Regions from separate parts of the Parabacteroides sp. AF18-52 genome, predicted to be linked through region 2. Evidence: riboswitches for the same ligand, from Rfam matches in the RefSeq annotation. Region 2 holds a riboswitch; the other holds the start of a gene.
The links. Region 2 has a riboswitch for cobalamin ahead of DWX23_RS14305 (porin family protein). Riboswitches for the same ligand answer to the same signal wherever they lie in the genome.
Positions count from the first base shown of each region.

Region 1: linked by a shared signal. The riboswitch ahead of DWX23_RS06095 (cysteine-rich CWC family protein) and the one ahead of DWX23_RS14305 (porin family protein) in region 2 are both predicted to bind cobalamin.

Region 1 covers NZ_QUGR01000002.1:636,060-639,570, forward strand. Annotated here, with positions in the region: gene accC (acetyl-CoA carboxylase biotin carboxylase subunit) at 2-1,516, opposite strand; gene DWX23_RS06095 (cysteine-rich CWC family protein) at 1,518-1,733, opposite strand; cobalamin riboswitch at 1,792-2,074, opposite strand; gene DWX23_RS06100 (anaerobic ribonucleoside triphosphate reductase) at 2,362-3,511, shown strand, end outside.
Region 2 covers NZ_QUGR01000008.1:53,717-57,227, reverse strand. Annotated here, with positions in the region: gene priA (primosomal protein N') at 1-882, opposite strand, end outside; gene DWX23_RS14305 (porin family protein) at 952-1,545, opposite strand; cobalamin riboswitch at 1,811-2,078, opposite strand; gene DWX23_RS14300 (right-handed parallel beta-helix repeat-containing protein) at 2,126-3,511, opposite strand, start outside.

The DNA.
Region 1 (3,511 bases), on a different contig from region 2:
ATTAAATGCGCAAGACGCCTTTCTGAAGACCGAACTCACGCCAGCGGCTGATAGGACGGTTATCCGACGCCAACCCCGACTTGTTTTCCTCCAGGTTGATCAGATAATCGATATAGGCAGCGATCATAGCCACATTCTCGGTTTCCGTACCACTCTCACTTACCGGATGCTGTAATTGTTCCGCATTTTTCGCAATAAAAGAAGTATCATATTTCCCCTGTACAAAATCAGTCGTATCCATGATCCGGCGTAGATAGCTGATATTGGTTTTCAATCCGGTGATCTTGTATTCGTGCAGTACACGCCGCATACGTTCGATTGCATACTGGCGGTTAGTCGCCCATACGATCAGTTTGCCGATCATCGGGTCGTAATAAACCGGTATCTCATATCCTTCGTACACATAACTGTCCACACGGACACCGATGCCGTTCGGTTCCGTCAGTTGCCTGATCACACCGGGAGACGGCATAAATCCGGCTTCGGTATCTTCCGCACAGATACGGCATTCGATAGCATGGCCACGCTGGGCTATCTCTTCCTGACGGATATGGAGCGGCTCATCGTTAGCCACCCGGATCTGTTCTTTTACCAGGTCGACACCCAATACTTCTTCCGTGATAGGATGCTCCACCTGCAGGCGGGTATTCATTTCCAGGAAATAAAAATTCCGATGTTTGTCCACCAGAAACTCGATGGTACCTGCACCGGAATAATTAACGGCCTTTGCCGCAGCAACAGCTTTCTCTCCCATATCTTTCCGCAATTCAGCCGTAATAAACGGTGACGGGCTTTCTTCTACGATCTTCTGGTTACGCCGTTGTACCGAACATTCACGTTCGCAGAGATGGATCACGTTCCCGTGATTATCGCCCAGAATCTGAAATTCGATATGATGAGGCTCTTCCACAAACTTCTCCAGATAAACAGTATCGTCTCCAAAAGAAGAAAGAGATTCCGAACGGGCGGAATTATAGGCTTCCACCACCTCTTCCTCTTTATAAATAAGCCGCATCCCTTTTCCACCGCCGCCCATCGATGCTTTCAGCATCACAGGAAAACCGATCTCCTTACAAACCCGAACTGCCTCTTCCGCACTCTGCAACGGCTGCTGTGTTCCGGGAACTACCGGTACGCCGGCTTCGATCATACGTTTGCGGGCAGAGATCTTATCTCCCATCGCTTCCATCGTTTCAGGAGCCGGACCGATAAAAATAATCCCTTCTTCCTTACATCTCCGGGCAAAAGCGGCATTCTCCGAAAGAAAGCCATAACCGGGGTGAACAGCATCTGCCTTATGAAGTTTGGCTGCCTGAATAATTTTTTCAATATCCAGATAACTCTCTTTGGAGGCCGCAGGGCCTATCAGGCAAGCTTCATCGGCATAAAGCACGTGCCGGGCGGCCCGGTCGGCTTCCGAAAATACAGCCACAGACTGTATTCCCATCTCCCGGCAGGAGCGCATCACACGCACCGCGATCTCACCACGATTTGCGATCAATATTTTCCGTATCATATCAATGCTTTAAATGTTTATAGCGGGGATTCACCTCGCAGGCATAGAAATATTTCTTTATCTCATTCAAACAGGAATTGCATAAGCATCCCGGATAATGCATCTTTACATAAGCAAGCTGGAGCTCATCCAATTTCACAGGTGCACAATGACAGGCAGAGATATCGTCTACCCGGCATACAAAGGAGACCCCACAACGCGGACAATCTTTCTCCATAATCTGATAATTTTTGAAATAAACAATCTTTTCGAACCCGTATCCTAACCCACGAGGACATGAGCCTTTAATGAATGGCAGGTCTTCTGACTGACTCCCATTCTGAAGCCTTCCCGACGGAAAGTTGATAGTTGACATGTGACAGTTGACAGATAAATACGGACAGAAAAACTGTCTACTGTCAACTTTCCACAGTCAACTGAATCGTCAGTGGCATTAGTTGTTTTCAGAATGTTGAACGGAGCTTCACAGCAGCGGGACTGTCCGGGATTTACACCCGATTCCCTTTTAATCTGTATCACCCGACCAGATAATACAGAACCGATTCGGCGGCAAATGTAGAGAAAATATTACACATTTTACTCCAGATTGTGCATATTTTTTATTAGGACACATAAGAGGCTGATAATGCAATGGTTAGAAGAGAGCTCACACTTGACTATCCTTTTTGGAAAACATTTTCGACATAAAAAATATAAAAGTTTTCCACTTTTCTCTATTTCATATCTAATAATCAGAAGATTGACATAATTTAACTCGTTAAAAGTTTTCCAAAAAGAACACCATATACAGTTTAAGCATACCTTTGTTGGAGTAAAAACAACATAAATATATTATCAATTTTATCATGATACAAACAGTTATCAAACGGGATGGACGTATCGTCGGATTTAATGAGGAGAAGATAGTAACAGCGATACGAAAAGCCATGCTGCATACAGAAAATGGGGAGGATTTGCAGCTGATCCGCCAGATTACGGATCATATTTCATTCAAAGGAGAACCGCAAATGACAGTCGAAGCGATACAGGATGCAGTCGAACTGGAACTAATGAACAGTAGCCGTAAGGACGTTGCACAGAAATATATCGCTTACCGTAACCAGCGCAGTGTGGCCCGTAAAGCTAAAACACGCGATATGTTCCTGGAGATTATCAACATTAAATCGAACGATATCACGCGCGAAAATGCCAATATGAATGCAGATACTCCTGCAGGCATGATGATGAAATTCTCCAGTGAAACCACCAAACCGTTCGTCGACGATTACCTGTTGAGTGAAGAGGTAAAAGAGGCCGTTGCAAACAACTACCTGCACATTCATGATAAAGATTATTACCCGACCAAGAGCCTGACATGCGTTCAGCATCCACTGGACCGCATCCTTAAATATGGATTCTCTGCCGGACATGGCGAATCACGCCCGGCAAAACGCATCGAGACAGCCAGCATCCTGGGCTGCATCTCCCTGGAAACAGCTCAGAACGAAATGCACGGCGGACAGGCTATCCCCGCTTTCGACTTCTATCTGGCTCCTTACGTACGTAACAGCTTTATTGAAGAGATCAAGAACCTGGAAGACCTGAACGGCGTGGATTACTCACATCTGTATAATAAAGAACTGGACGACTATGTAACGCGTCCGCTGGATGGCCTGAGCGGTGACAAACGGATCATACAGCATGCTATTAATAAAACTGTCAGCCGTGTCCATCAGTCGATGGAAGCTTTCATTCACAATATGAACACCATTCATTCACGCGGTGGCAACCAGGTGGTGTTCAGCTCTATCAACTACGGCACGGATACTTCAGCCGAAGGGCGTTGCATCATTCGTGAGATATTGAAAAGTACTTATCGTGGTGTCGGCAACGGCGAAACGGCTATCTTCCCGATCCAGATATGGAAAAAGAAACGTGGCGTCAGCTATCTGCCGGAAGACCGCAACTATGACTTGTACGAACTGGCATGCAAAGTGACTGCCCGCCGTTTCTTCC
Region 2 (3,511 bases):
TATCTCGTTATAGGCTTTTTCCTGTGCCGGACTTAGCAAACTAAGCGACTGCAACCGGCATACCGGGACTTGCAAACGTCCGACTTCTTTCTCATAACTCTCCAGGACTCCTCGTTTCAGCAAACCTTCCAATATAGCAGATGAACAGCCACTGTGCTCCATTAATTCTTTTCTTGAAACCTCCTTACTCAGAGCAGGGTTTAAAGCATGACTTAAATCGAGAAAACAAACCAGCAAAAGTTCCTGTTTTTTTGCCCGCTTAAAATCGGCAAAAACCTCCTGTAAACGTTCCTCAGTAGCATATTCCTGCGACAACCGGATAAATGTCTGCATTTTCGGAACAAACCCTCGTTTCATTTCTTCGCTGACTTCAACAGCTCCACGAGCCATCAAAGAAGCCACAACCGGTACAACATTACGCAATCCGGTTCTTTTCTCCAGTTCCGATACAGTTAATTTGAGTACACCTTTGAAGGCATCCAGTACTGCTTGTTCATTGGGGCGCAAAGGACCGTCTGCCTCAAAATCAACATTATAAGTCACAGCCGTTTCACTTTCCAGTTTTAACCCGGAAGGTAAGGCTGCTTTATAAACATCTCCCAGTTTACACAAATAATAAGAGGCTATCCATTTCCAGAAACGAAGTTGCGGCCTGCGCAACACGGGACTTGCATCCAGCAAGGCATAGATCTCTTTTGTTTCAAAATCCGTATTCGGCCTACGTTCATGCACATCCATGACAATCGCTGTGTAATAACGTTTCTTACCGAAATGAACAATGACCCGGCAACCGGGAGTTACGGCAGCCTCCAGGTCCGCAGGAATGCTATAAGTATAGCTATTTTCCAGCGGCAGGGGTAGTATGACATCTGCATATTTCATTTACGATGCCAAAAGTAACAAAAAAGGCCGGACTGTTAAAGCCCGACCCTTCATATCTTATGTCTGTTATCAAAACAAAATGGCAGCAGTAATAGACCATCCGCGGTTCTTGGCATTCAGGTCGAATTTCTCAGAACTATAGTTATCGGTTAGTCCCAAACCGTAATTTACACCGATCTGCAAATGACTGATCAGTTCCGCACCTACACCGAAGTTAAGGCCTGCACTAAAGTTTTTCGCTTTTATCTGATCTCCTAAAACATCCCATATTTTATCCCCTCCCACACGGAAACCGACATACGGACCGGCAGAAAGATAGGCTTTGACAAGAGGAATACCGAATTTCCATTTCAGATTTACCGGTATATCGAGATAATCTGTTTTCATACTTGTTGAAGATGCCGATCCTTCCGCTTTCATATCTACTCCTTTCTGTGAATAAAGGATCGCGGCATCCAACCCTATTCCGACCAGAGGAATCGTTGTTTCGATCATCGGACCGATCTGGAAACCTGTCACGTTATCCGCTTTCAGTATATCGGAATTCAGATGAACGGACGATATGTTTAAACCGCCTTTCACCCCAAACTTCAGCTGGGACTTGGCCGGTACGGCTATGAATACCATCAAAATAATCAAAACTAAACCTGTAACCTTTTTCATATTGCCTGTTGTTAATTAATTACTGTTTGCAAATAAACATACTTTTCCAATAATAAACAAGTATTCCAGCCTTACTGTTCATTCATTAAAAAGAAAAGCATGCACCGGGCACGGAGCTCATCCCGCAAACCGATCCATGCCTCTTTTCCTAATTATTATGGCAAAATAATTAAAAACAAATACACCAAGACAACGACAGGATGAACGGGAGTAAGAATATAGAGGCAGAATTGCCTTTTGTTCTCTTCCGGCCTTTCCTCGAAGCCGTCGAAATAATATGCCTTGCAGGTCTTCTGACTTACTTCCGGATCGGGCGCCTTCCCAACTTTTGTCAGTTGACAGTTGATAGTTGACAATTGACAGTTAAACTGTCCACTGTCCACTGTTATCTGTCAACTCCTTCGTCAGTGGCACGAGTGTTGCCTTATCCGTTATGAAGCTTACAGCAGCGGGACTGTCCGGGATTTTCACCCGATTCCCTTTTAATCCTTTCCTGCGAATACAGGCCAGGAACAATGCATGCCGCAAATATAGAGAGTTTTTTCGGATTATCACAACGAATGCCTATTTTCGTTAGAGACTATTCTATTTTAGCCTGATCGGTGCTTTGTTTCAATCGATCCAACACTTTCTCCCGCAAATATTCGGGAAACTCCTTATGGAATGGAAAGCTGGATAGTAAATCTAATTCTTTTTCAACAGCGGAAGAATCTTCAGGCCTGTCGATAAAATTGCCATAATAAGTGTTACCTTCAAATTTGGTATTAATGCTATTACCTGTCACAAACTTATATTGCAGTTCATCGTTCATGACATAGAAGATATTCCGCTTGAAAACCGTATTCTCCGCCCAGGGACCACCCCAGTTATCCATCACGAGCACTGAACGATCTATATCGGGAGAAGGCTTTTTCATGATAACGATTACGTTATCCTCAATAGCCGTCTGTTTAGCCGGTCCGGAAATATGGATTACCGGAGAGAACCAACCCGGACGAGTCGGATACGGACGCAAACCGTCATTAATACTTACATTGTGGCGGATAATCGTATTTTCTGTACCTATATTATACGGCTCTCCCAAAGAGTTACCTTCATTACAAACCATCACAAAACCTCCGGCATTATCATGGCTGAAATTGTACTGGATAAGCGTATTACGACAATTATAATCCGAATCGAATCCTTGTGCATCCCACTTCGCAAACTGACCACTTACTTCGTTGAACTGGATAATTGTATTATCACAACTCCACGGCCATATCCCGGCTGCGGCATCTTCAATCCTTAACAGATCAGGACTGTCCCTCACCACATTATGTTCGACCAATGCACCGTCACAAGCGATCGGGACAATCCCATCCCCCGGAACTTGTTCGATCAGATTCCCCCGGATAACGACATTCAAACTCGGGAACCATTTATCACGACCTGAATTTCCATTTCCGGTAATGCCATTTCGATGACAACGATAGATATGGCAGTTCTCAATCAGTAAATCGACAAAACGGGTCGGTACTTCTTCTCCACCATTATGCCAGTAAATACCGTTTCCTGCTCCTTCATTCTTAATACAACTACCGTTCACATCATGAACAGTCAGGTTCTTTAAATGGATATGGTGAACATCTCCTTTATCCCAGGCGTAAATAATCACTCCGTTCCTGCCCGGATCCGGTTTTTCTCCTTTGTTTGTTATCTCCAGATTATTAACCTCCCAATATTCAATACCTTCAAGCAACACGGTATGTTGCTTGAGCCCGTTACCATGTAAAACGGGCTTTTTGCCTTCTTCATAACTACTGACAATGACAGGCATTTCTTTACTACCACTACCTTTCGGTTCAAACTGTCCTATGTATTCCGTACCCGATTTGAACAAGATACGGTCACCTGGTTCGAACATCTGTTCATTCAGTTTTTTCAAACTCTTCCAGGCGGTTGAAGGTGAATTTCCTGTGTTGCT